Regions from separate parts of the Kitasatospora sp. NPDC004745 genome, predicted to be linked through region 2. Evidence: riboswitches for the same ligand, from Rfam matches in the RefSeq annotation. Region 2 holds a riboswitch; the other holds the start of a gene.
The links. Region 2 has a riboswitch for glycine ahead of gcvP (aminomethyl-transferring glycine dehydrogenase). Riboswitches for the same ligand answer to the same signal wherever they lie in the genome.

Region 1: it holds a riboswitch for glycine, as region 2 does, so the genes downstream of both, gcvT (glycine cleavage system aminomethyltransferase GcvT) here and gcvP (aminomethyl-transferring glycine dehydrogenase) in region 2, are expected to answer to the same signal.

What each region holds. Positions count from the first base shown of each region.
Region 1 covers NZ_JBIALK010000012.1:52,499-58,497, reverse strand. The annotation lists gene glyA (serine hydroxymethyltransferase) at 1-683, opposite strand, end outside; gene gcvH (glycine cleavage system protein GcvH) at 810-1,184, opposite strand; gene gcvT (glycine cleavage system aminomethyltransferase GcvT) at 1,273-2,394, opposite strand; glycine riboswitch at 2,627-2,732, opposite strand; gene ACFYUY_RS20470 (enhanced serine sensitivity protein SseB C-terminal domain-containing protein) at 2,921-3,724, shown strand; gene ACFYUY_RS20465 (enhanced serine sensitivity protein SseB C-terminal domain-containing protein) at 3,841-4,770, shown strand; gene ACFYUY_RS20460 (ABC transporter permease) at 5,243-5,999, shown strand, end outside.
Region 2 covers NZ_JBIALK010000017.1:13,787-19,785, reverse strand. The annotation lists gene ACFYUY_RS25085 (hypothetical protein) at 1-521, shown strand, start outside; gene ACFYUY_RS25080 (DUF5999 family protein) at 930-1,121, shown strand; gene gcvP (aminomethyl-transferring glycine dehydrogenase) at 1,227-4,127, opposite strand; glycine riboswitch at 4,363-4,466, opposite strand; gene ACFYUY_RS25070 (PRC and DUF2382 domain-containing protein) at 4,690-5,817, shown strand.

The sequences.
Region 1 (5,999 bases), on a different contig from region 2:
GTGGTGGTGGTGACCACGTCCGCGTAGGGCACCGGGTTGGGGTGCAGCCCGGCGGCCACCAGGCCGGCGAAGTGCGCCATGTCCACCATGAGCAGGGCGCCGACGGCGTCGGCGATCCGGCGGAACTCGGCGAAGTCGAGCTGGCGCGGGTAGGCGGACCAGCCGGCGATGATCAGCTTCGGCTGGTGCTCCTTGGCGAGGCGCTCGACCTCGGCCATGTCGACCTGGCCGGTCTTCTCGTCCACGTGGTACGCGGCCACGTTGTAGAGCTTGCCGGAGAAGTTGATCTTCATGCCGTGGGTCAGGTGACCGCCGTGGGCCAGGCTCAGGCCCAGGATGGTGTCGCCCGGCTGGATCAGCGCGAACATCGCGGCGGCGTTGGCCTGCGCGCCCGAGTGCGGCTGGACGTTGGCGTGCTCGGCGCCGAACAGGGCCTTGATCCGGTCGATCGCGATCTGCTCGACCACGTCGACGTGCTCGCAACCGCCGTAGTAGCGGCGGCCGGGGTAGCCCTCGGCGTACTTGTTGGTGAGCACCGAGCCCTGGGCCTCCATGACCGCCACCGGGGCGAAGTTCTCGGAGGCGATCATCTCCAGCGTGGTCTGCTGGCGGTGCAGCTCGGCGTCGACCGCGGCGGCGATCTCCGGGTCGAGGGAGTGCAGGGACTGGTTGAGAACCGTCATGGTGTGGTCTTCCCGGTGGAGGAGGATCAGGGGTGCCGTGCGGAGCGCGCCCTCGGAAGGGTGGCGGGCGACGGGTGGTCGGCGCGGGCGGGCCGCCGCGCTGCGGCCCGCCCGGTCACGAGCGGGTCAGGCCTTGATGAAGGCGTTGTACTCGTCCGCGGTGAGCAGCTTGCCGGTGGACGCGACGCGCACCTTGAACAGCCAGCCGCCCTCGAAGGGGGCGCTGTTGACCAGGCCGTTGTCGTCCAGGACGTCCTGGTTGGTCTCGACGACCTCGCCGGTCACCGGGGAGTACAGGTCGCTGACCGACTTGGTGGACTCCAGCTCGCCGCAGGTCTCGCCGGCGGTCACCTCGTCGCCGACCTCGGGCAGCTGCACGTAGACGATGTCACCGAGCGCGTCGGCGGCGTGCTGGGTGATGCCGATCGTGGAGACACCGTCCTCGGCGGCGGTCAGCCACTCGTGCTCCTCGGTGTACTGCAGGTGCTGGGGGTTGCTCATGGCGTCATTCTCCAGGATGGGAAGCGGGTACGACGAAGCGGGCCGCCGCGCGGACGGCTTCGACGTGGGTCTTCGGGGGAGTGGGGGTTCAGCGGGCGCGCTTGTAGAACGGCAGCGCCACGACCTGGACCGGCTCGTGCTTGCCGCGCACGTCCACCGCGACGGTGGTGCCCGGGGCGGCGTGGGCCGCGTCCACGTAGGCGATCGCGATCGGCTGTCCCAGGGTGGGGGACGGCGCGCCCGAGGTGATCCGGCCGATCGGCGCACCGTCGGCGGAGACCACGGTGTACTCGGCGCGCGGCACCCGCTTGCCCTCGGAGACCAGGCCGACCAGCACCCGCGGCGGGTTGGCCTCGGCCTCGGCGGCGGCCTTCTCCAGGGCCTTGCGGCCGACGAAGGCGCCCTCGTTGGTGGTCTTGTCGAAGCGGACGACCCGGCCCAGGCCGGCGTCGAACGGGGTCAGGTCGGTGGAGAGCTCGTGCCCGTACAGCGGCATGCCCGCCTCCAGGCGCAGCGTGTCCCGGCAGGACAGGCCGCAGGGGACCAGGCCGTGGCCCTCGCCGGCGGCGGTCAGCGCCTGCCAGACGGCCTCGGCGTCGCCCGGGTTGCAGAAGATCTCGAAGCCGTCCTCGCCGGTGTAGCCGGTGCGGGCGAGCAGCACGTCGCGGCCGGCGACCTGGGCCGGGAGGATCGCGTAGTACTTCAGGCCGGGCAGGTCGGCCTCGGTGGTCTTCGCCAGGATCGCGGTGGACTCCGGGCCCTGGACGGCGATCAGCGCGTAGGTGTCGCGGTCGTCGGTGACGACGGCGTCGAAGCCCTTGGCGCGGGCGATCAGCTCGTCCAGCACCAGCTGGGCGTTGGAGGCGTTGGCGACGACCAGGAAGGCGTCCTCGCGCAGGCGGTAGACGATCAGGTCGTCCAGGATGCCGCCGTCCTCGGCGCAGATCATGGTGTAGCGGGCGCGCAGCACGCCCAGCGCGGAGACGAAGCCGACCAGCGCGTGGTCCAGCATCTCGCCGGCCTGCGGGCCGGTGACGGTGATCTCGCCCATGTGGGAGAGGTCGAACAGACCGGCGCGGTTGCGGACGGCGAGGTGCTCCTCGCGCTCGCTGCCGTAGCGCAGCGGCATGTCCCAGCCGGCGAAGTCGGTCATGGTCGCGCCGAGGGCGCGGTGCAGCGCGTCGAGCGCGGTCAGGCGGAGGGACGACATGGCCAGGAACTCCTCGGTCGGGGCACTCAGGGGTGCACGCGCCGGAACCGGGCCCGCTCGGGGACCGACCCCTGCGCGCGGGCATGCGGCGGCGTGGGTCTCCCCATCTGTCGTCGAACCTGAGAGCTTCACCGCCCACCTGCCCGCAGCTGTTTCCAGCATCCAGGACAGCATGGCGGCTTGCACCGTGGGTGGGCGCGCGACAGGGCCGTGCGCCGCTTTCCAGATGTGCCTAACCCGTGCGGTAGGGGGGCCTGAGAGATTCCGGGGAGGACTTGCTCCTTCGGCGCCGGCTGTACCACCTGAGGGGGTACTCCGGGCTCTCCCGCGCGGGTTCGAGCGGCCGGTATGGAGTTGTGGGGCCCGGCGGCCCACTGCGCCGTCGAACGCGCACATCATGGCACGTCCGGGCCGCGGGCGGGAGAGGGGCCCCGGTCACGCCGCGTGATACCGAACACGGGCCCTAAACTGCTCCGCGTCGGCGTAGCACAGGGCGGCCGAGCGGCAGAGGGCGGATCAGGCGCGCATGGGGTACCCGGTGGAGCAGCAGCAGGGGTGGGGCGGGCCGGAGTCGGCGCCGCCGGGCGGCGGGTGGCCGGCCAACGAGCTGGAGCAGGTGCTGACCGCCGCGCTGGGCGACCCGGGTGCGACGCCCCGGGTGATCGAGGTGCTGGCCCGCAGCCAGGTGTGGATCCCGCTGCCGGCCGGCGGCGACCCGCAGGGGCAGTCGCTGGACCTGCCGACCGTCGAGCTGGCCGGTGACCCGTACGTCCCGGTCTTCTCCTCGCAGGAGGTGTTCCTGCAGCAGGCGCCGGGGATGGCGTTCGCGGTGGCACCGGCCTGGGAGTTCGCCCGCGGCCTGCCGCTGGGCGTCGGCATCGCCGTCAACCCGGAGGCCGCGGTGGGCATCCCGGTGCCGCCGCAGGGCGTGGCGGAGCTGCGCCGCGGTCCGCGGGAGGACCGCTGGGACGCCGCCGGCGAGGCCCTGGCCCCCACCGGCGGCCGGGTGGCGCTGCGCGAGCCGGTGCCGGGCGAGGACCCGGAGCACTTCCTGGCCGCCTGCCGCGCGGAACTGTCGCTCCTCCCCGGAGTGTTGACCGCCCGCCGGGCGCTGGCCAGCATCGAGGGCGAGCCGACCGTGATGTTCGTGGGCGTCCAGTTGGATCCGGCGGCCCCGGCCGACCCGGCCGCGGTCAACGAGGCGCTCGGCCGGGCCCTGGGAACCGCACCGCTGCCGGGGGGCGTCCACCTCGTACTGCTCGATCTCGCCGACGATCCGGTGGTCGAGTGGCTGCTCGCCCGGGTACTGCCTTTCTACGCGCGGGTGTGAGCGGCGTTCGTTCGTAGGCACGTCGCCGTGGCGGTGGCCGGTGCCGCGCCATAGGGTGCGTGCAGACGGCCGACGGGCCGGCTGGGTTGAGGAAAGAGGCGCGGCGAGGTGGGCGCATGAGTGCGGGAGCGGTAGCGGGCGGTGCACCGGGGCCCTGGGGCCAGGCGTCCGCCGGGCGCCCCGGGGCGGATCCGGGCGCGCTGGAGCGTGCCCTGCGCGAGGTCGTGCCGGAGCGCTACGACGCGTACGAGCAGCTGCTGCACGCGCTGGCCGACGGGCAGGTGTGGATGCTGCTCTGGCACGGCACGCCGGGCAGCCCGGACGCCCAGTACGGGAACATGGAGATCAGCGGCCACGGCTACGCGCCGGCCGTCACCTCGCCCGAGCAGCTGGCGGCCTCCGGCTGGGCCCGGGCCCACGAGGTCATCTCCGGGCGGGAGATCGCGGCCTCGCTGTACCGGACGCGCTGGGGTCTGTGGCTGAACCCGCACGCGCCCGGCGGCGGGGTGGGCGTGCCGTGGGCGGACCTGCGCCGGATCGCGGCGGGCCTGGACCGGCTGCCGGCCGGTCCGCTGAAGCTGAGCGAGCCGCAGGTGAACGCCCAGCCGTTCTTCGCGCTGCTGGAGCGCCAGGCGGGTGAGGTGCGCGCGGTGCGCGCGCTGCGCCGGGCCTGGGTGCAGCCGGCGGTGGGGGAGCCGTACCTGGCGATCGGTCTGGACCTGTACGAGAGTTCGCCGCCGGCGGTGGAGGCGGTGCGCGCGCTGATGCAGCGGGCGATCGCGGTGGCCCCGGAGGGGCTGGCGGTGTCCACCGTGGCGATGGCGGACGAGTACGACCCGGTGGCGCTCTGGATGCGGGCCAACGCCCGCCCGTTCTACGACCGCGAGGGCGGCCGGCCGCCGGCGGCGACCGGGCCGTACCCGCCGGTGCCGCCCCCGGCGTACCACTCGCAGCAGGCGCCGGGCTACGGCTACGGCACCCAGCCGCCCGGGCCGGGCTGGCACGGGCAGCCGCAGCAGCCGTGGCCGGGCTACCCCGGGCGCTGATTGCCGGAGCGACTGCGGTCAGCGACTCCGGTCGAAGTCATTTCCGCGAAGCCGACTTGATTGTCCGTCAAGTCGGCTTCGATGCTTTCCGGACGAATTTCCGATTCGGCCGTCCGGTCATCTTGACATGCCTGCTGCAGTCGTGTGAAGAGCGATATGCCGCAGATCGATGACGTGCATGCCAGCAGATCACAGTTGGGCATCTGTCGGTTGTCAGGTCTGGCGTAAGCCAAGTCGCATGGCAGAGAGTTCTGCGCAACGCACCGCGCATTGGAACCCCACAAAGGTGAGCGCGTACGCCGACCCGCTCGTCCACGCGAAGCCCATCCCGCGTGGTGGCAGTGCCTGTGCACGACGCACTGCCGCGAACACCCGCTCCTGCTAGCACCTTTCGCACGTCCGCAGCCGCACCGCCGAAGCCGGCGACCGGCACCCGTGGGCCGGCCACCGTCGGCGAGGGGACCAACTGACCATGACCGCATCCGTGACCACCGCCGGGAACGAACCGGAGGCAGCAGCCCCCGCCGGCCCGGCCAAGAAGATCGAGGGCCGCTCCCTCGGTCAGATCGCCTGGACCCGCTTCAAGCGGGACAAGGCCGCCGTCGTCGGCGGCGTCGTGGTGATCCTGCTCATCCTCCTCGCCGTACTGGCCAAGCCGATCGAGTCGCTGTTCGGGCTCGACCCGGACGCCCTCCACCAGGACCTCCTGGACGCCGACCTCGGCGGTCTGCCGTTCGGCGACTGGGGCGGCATGAGCTGGGACCACCCGCTCGGCGTCGACCCCCTGCAGGGCCGTGACCTGCTCACCCGCGTCATCGAGGGCTCCTGGGTCTCCCTGCTGGTCGCCTTCGGCGCGACCGTGCTGTCCAACACCATCGGCACCGTGCTCGGCATCATGGCCGGCTACTACGGCGGCTGGGTGGACACGCTGATCAGCCGCGTCATGGACGTCTTCCTCGCCTTCCCGCTGCTGCTGTTCGCCATCGCGATCTCGACCTCGCTCCAGGGCGGCGCGTTCGGCCTGCACGGCCTGCCGCTGCACATCCTGGTGCTGATCTTCGTGATCGGCTTCTTCAACTGGCCCTACATGGGCCGGATCGTGCGCGGACAGACGCTCTCGCTGCGCGAGCGGGAGTTCGTCCACGCGGCCCGCAGCCTCGGCGCCCGCGGCCCGTTCATCCTGTTCAAGGAGCTGCTGCCGAACCTGGTCGGTCCGATCCTGGTCTACT
Region 2 (5,999 bases):
TGGCCGCGCTCGACTCGGACACGGCGCTGCGCCAACCGGCCGCCGCGGCGCTGCGCCGTCCGATCGGCCCGCTGCTGCCCGCGCACGCACTCGCCGTCCACGTCCTGGACGGGCCGCGCCCCGAGCTCCCCGCCGCCCGCCGCACGGGCTGGCGCTTCCTGATCAAGGACGGCGCCGAGGTGGCCGCCGCCGCGGAGGTGGTCCAGAGCGTCGAGGGCCACACCTTCTCCCACTTCACCGCCGGCCCCTACCTCGACTCGACGGTCCGGGCGCTGCGCCAGGCCTGGCAGATCGCGCAGGGCTCCCGGGCCCGGCAGCAGCCGCGCCTGCTGACCTTCCCCGGCCAGTACGCGACGGCGCTGTGGCTGCACTGCCCGGACGCCGGCCCGGACGCCGACCAGCTGATCCCGCTGGCCCCGGCCCCGCTCGGCGTCACCGCGCACCGCGCCTACCCGGCGGCCGAGCTGCTGCCACTGCTCGCCCGGGCGCCGCTCGCCAAGCCGCTGCTGCTCTCCTCCTGAAGGACCGCCGCCACCGCCACCGACGGGCCACCGGGTCAGCGCATCCGGTGGCCCGTCGGCGCGCGCGCCGCCCACACCCTCCCGGACCACCCGGACGAGTCATCCGGCATGGTCGCCTCGGGCCATGCCCGGACTGACCCGTCGGTGCGCGGATTCCCGCCGGACCCACCTGAACGGGTGATCTATGCCGGGGAGTTGTGGCGCATGTCACGAAATCGCTGCGCGCGCGTCCGCAGATGCCGACACTGGGAACCAGCGTGGAAGGACCACCTGTCCTACCCACTTGAGCGCCGGTCCACACCTGGTCGGTGCGCGGACAGGATCCGGCTACCGCGGCGGCTCCCGACGGCTCCACCGCCGGCGACCGCATCACGGGGGAGGATCGCAGAGCGAAGCGAGGGTACGCGTATGTGCCAGCACCGTCCTGAGTGCCCGTCGGCGGAGTCCGAGGACCGCGAGGCCGCCGTCACGGTGGCCTGCCACCCGGAGCAGGGCTGGAGCCTGCTCTGCAACGGCGTCCTGATGTTCGAGGACACCGGAGAGCTGCTGCCCGACGGCCGGGTGATCGCCCCGCGCCGCGCCGTCGCCCACGCGGCCTGACCGCGCCGGCGGGGGCAGCCGCCGCGGACGACGACGGGCAGGGCCCCGGCGGATCGCTCCGCCGGGGCCCTGCCGTGCGCGTCACCGCGCGGGGTCTGGACGCGGTCAGACGCCGTACTCGTCCAGCGGCGGGCAGGAGCAGACCAGGTTGCGGTCGCCGTACGCGCCGTCGATCCGGCTGACCGGCGGCCAGTACTTGTCCGCCGGGTTCACGCCGGCCGGGAAGACCGCCTCCTGCCGCGAGTAGCCGTGCGCCCAGTCACCGGCCAGGGCGGCGGCGGTGTGCGGGGCGTTGCGCAGCGGGTTGTCCTCGGCGGCCCACTCGCCCGAGCCGACCTTGTCGATCTCGGCCCGGATCTCGATCATCGCGTCGCAGAACCGGTCGATCTCGTGCAGGTCCTCGGACTCGGTCGGCTCGATCATCAGCGTGCCGGCCACCGGGAACGACATCGTCGGCGCGTGGAAGCCGTAGTCGATCAGGCGCTTGGCGATGTCGTCCACCGTCACGCCCGTCTCCTTGGTCAGCGGGCGCAGGTCGATGATGCACTCGTGCGCGACCAGCCCGCCGGGGCCGGTGTAGAGCACCGGGAAGTGCGGGGCCAGCCGCTTGGCGATGTAGTTGGCGTTCAGCACCGCGACCTGGGTCGCGCGCTTGAGGCCCTCGCCGCCCATCAGCCGGACGTACGCCCAGGAGATCGGGAGGATGGCCGCCGAGCCCCACGGCGCCGCCGAGATCGGGCCGACGCCGGTGGCCGGGCCGGCCTCCTCCTGGAGCGGGTGGTTCGGCAGGTACGGCGCCAGGTGGGCGCGCACCGCGACGGGGCCGACGCCCGGGCCGCCACCGCCGTGCGGGATGCAGAAGGTCTTGTGCAGGTTCAGGTGCGAGACGTCCGCGCCGAACTTGCCCGGCTTGGCGAGGCCGACCAGCGCGTTCAGGTTGGCACCGTCCACGTACACCTGGCCGCCGGCCTCGTGCACCAGGGCGCAGATGGTGGTGATCTCGGTCTCGTACACGCCGTGGGTGGATGGGTAGGTGACCATCAGCACGGCGAGGCTGTCGCGGTGCTGCTCGATCTTGGCCTTCAGATCGTCGACGTCCACGTCGCCGTCGACCAGGGTCTTCACCACGACCACGCGCATGCCGGCCATCACGGCCGAGGCCGCGTTGGTGCCGTGCGCGGAGGAGGGGATCAGGCAGACGTCGCGCTGGGTGTCGCCGTTGGCCTGGTGGTAGGCGCGGACGGCCAGCAGGCCGGCCAGCTCGCCCTGCGAGCCCGCGTTCGGCTGGATCGAGACGGCGTCGTAGCCGGTCACCTCGACCAGCTGCTGCTCCAGCTGGCGGATCAGGGTGAGGTAGCCCTGGGCCTGCTCGATCGGCGCGAAGGGGTGCAGCTGGCCGAACTCCGGCCAGGTCACCGCCTCCATCTCGGTGGTCGCGTTGAGCTTCATGGTGCAGGAGCCCAGCGGGATCATGCCGCGGTCCAGCGCGTAGTCCCGGTCCGACAGGCGGCGCAGGTAGCGCAGCATGGCGGTCTCCGAGCGGTGGCTGTGGAAGACCGGGTGGGTCAGGTACTCGTCCTCGCGCAGCAGCGCGGCCGGCAGCGCGTCGGCGGCCTCCGCGACCTCGACCGCGGGGACGCCGAAGGCGGCCCAGACACCGGCCAGGTGCTCGCGGGTGGTGGTCTCGTCGGTGGAGACCGAGATCCGGTCCGCACCGTCCTGGTACACGTTGACGCCGTTGGCGCGGGCGGCCGCGGCGATCTCGGCGGCCCGGCCCGGGACGACGGCGGTGACGGTGTCGAAGAACTCGCCGTGCAGCAGCTCGACGCCGCCGGCGCGCAGGCCCTCGGCGAGGGCGGCGGCGTAGCGGTGGGTGCGGCGGGCGATGTCGGCCAGGCCGTCCGGACCGTGGTACACGGCGTACATGGAGGCCATCACGGCGAGCAGCACCTGGGCGGTGCAGATGTTGCTGGTGGCCTTCTCGCGGCGGATGTGCTGCTCGCGGGTCTGCAGCGCCAGGCGGTAGGCGCGGTTGCCGTCGGAGTCGACCGAGACGCCCACCAGGCGGCCGGGCAGCGAGCGGGCGTACTCCGCGCGCACCGACAGGTAGCCGGCGTGCGGACCGCCGAAGCCCATCGGCACGCCGAAGCGCTGCGAGGTGCCGCAGGCGATGTCGGCGCCGAGCGAGCCCGGGGACTTGAGCAGGGTGAGCGCCAGCAGGTCGGCGGCGACGGCGACGATCGCGCCCAGGCCGTGCGCCTGCTCGACGAGCGGGGTGAGGTCGCGGACCACGCCGGTGGCGCCCGGGTACTGGAGCAGGACGCCGAAGACGCCGCGCTCGACGATCTCGGCCGGGATGCCGGCGGACAGGTCGGCGACGACGACCTCGACACCGGTCGGCTCCGCGCGGGTCTGGATCACCGCGACGGTCTGCGGCAGGGTCTCGGCGTCGACCAGGAAGACGCCGCCCTTGACCTTGGTGACGCGGCGGGCCAGTGCCATCGCCTCGGCGGCCGCGGTGCCCTCGTCGAGCAGCGAGGAGCCGGAGGTCGGCAGGCCGGTCAGGTCGGAGACCAGGGTCTGGAAGTTGAGCAGCGCCTCCAGGCGGCCCTGGGAGATCTCCGGCTGGTACGGCGTGTAGGCGGTGTACCAGGCCGGGTTCTCCATGACGTTGCGCAGGATCACCGGCGGGGTGAAGGTGCCGTAGTAGCCCAGGCCGATCATCGGCTGGAGCACCTGGTTGCGGCCGGCCAGCTCGCGCAGCTCGGCGAGGACCTGCGCCTCGCTGCGGCCCGCGGGCAGGTCCAGCGCGGTGATGGAGCGGATCGCCTCGGGAACGGCGGTGTCGGCGAGCTCGGCGAGCGAGCCGTAGCCGATGGACGCCAGCATCTTCTCCTGCGCGGAGGCGTCGGGGCCGATGTGGCGGTTCTCGAAGGGGCTGGCCAGCTCAAGCTCGGTGAGGGTCGAGGCGCCGGTGGGGCGTCCCGCGTTCGGCTGGGCGTTCATGTGGTCGAGGCCTCCTGGTCACGGACCGGCGGGGGTACGCACGCCGGCGGGCCTACCCCGCTGCGGGCAGCGGAGCGACTTGGGCGGACGAACCCGACAGGCCTCCCCCTCTGTCATCGGGACCTGAGAGCTTCGCCCGCACGACACGCGGTGGCGCGCCGTCGGCTTGCACCGTCGGTGAGGGTGGTGTCGCCGGCTCACGTGCCGACGCTCCTGCCCTGCTTTCCAGAGTGACCTATCCCGCACGGTACGGATGCCTGAGAGATTCCGGGGAGGAGTTGCTCCTTCGGCGCCCCGACCAGCGGATTCCGCCGGCGGGGACTCTCCCGAGCGGGCTCGGCGGTCGCCGCCCAGGGTACCAGCGGGAGGCCGTCCGATCACGGGTGCGTCAGGTCACCCGGGGTCTACGCGCGTACCCCGGACGGCCCAACGCGCAGCCCGTCCGGCGGCGCACCGGTCGCGCCCGCCCGGTTCATGGCTTTTGGTGTGAAGTGGCGGACGGGACGGGTGCTCCGACGCCGTCCTGCGGGAGTTCCGCAGGTGCAGCGCACTGGAGGAAAGAGTGCAAACCGACATCGACCCCCGGGACCTCATCGGCCACAAGGCGGTCGACCGCAACGGGGACAAGATCGGCACGGTCGACGAGGTCTACCTGGACGACGCGACCGGCCAGCCGGAGTGGGCGGCCGTCCGGACCGGCATCTTCGGCCGGGACGCCTTCGTCCCGCTGACCACGAGCGAGTTCTCCGGCGAGGAGCTCCGGGTCCCGTACGACAAGTCGCTGGTCAAGGACTCGCCGGACTTCGGCGTCGGCCAGCACCTCTCGCCCGCCCAGGAGCTCCAGCTCTACCGCTACTACGGCCTCGACACCCCCGTCGAGGGCGGGTCGGCCAACGGGTCGGGCGACCGGCCCGCGCAGCCCGACCTCGACTTCGGCTCCACCCCGGCGGCCGAGCCCGCGAAGGCCGCCGCCCTCCTCTCCCCCGCCCCCACTCCCTCCCCGACCACCGCCACGAGCACCAGCACCGCCCCGGAGGCCAGCGTGCGCACTCTCAGCACCCTCGCTCCCGTCGCCGCCGCCGCGGCGGCGGCACCCGTCGTCGAGCCGAAGCCGCAGGTCGTCCCGCCCGCGACCACCCCGGCCCCCGGGGCGGACACCCCGTCGTCCTCCTCCCCCAGCGGCCCGCTGGAGATCACCTGCCGCGAGGAGCGCCTGGACATCACCACCGAGTGGCACGTCCTGGGCACCGCGAAGCTGCGCAAGTACGTGACCAGCGAGCCGGTCGAGCGCCGCGTCCCGGTGGTGCGCGAGCGGGTCCGGGTGGAGCGGATGCCGGTGAGCGAGGCCGAGCGCGCCTCGCTGACCGAGAAGGACATCGCCGAGGCGGTGGAGGAGGTCACCCTGCGCGAGGAGCGCCCGGTGGTCCGCAAGTACCTCGCCCCGATCGAGCGGGTCCGCCTGGTGGTCGAGCGGTACACCGCCGAGGAGGTGGTCACGGACGAGCTGCGGCGCGAGCACGTCGAGGTCCACGACGAGACCTCGGCTCCCGGCGCCCCCGGGTCCTCCTCCCAGAGCCCGGGCCACACCCCGGACCACACCGCGGGCCAGAGCCCGGACCACGCTCCGACCCCCGGCTCCGCCCCGGCTGCCGACAACGGCCGCCCCGCGGCCCTGCGCCCGCTGTCCTGACGCCGCCCCGACGGGCTCCACCAGCCCTCCTGACCCGCTCCACCAGGCCCCCGGACCCTCGGTCCGGGGGCCTCGCGCTGCGCCCGGACGGCACCGCTCGGCCCGCCGCCGGCACCGGGATCCTTCGACTTTGCCAAAGCTTCACCGATCGATATTTGACACTCTGAAGTATCTCCCGGCAT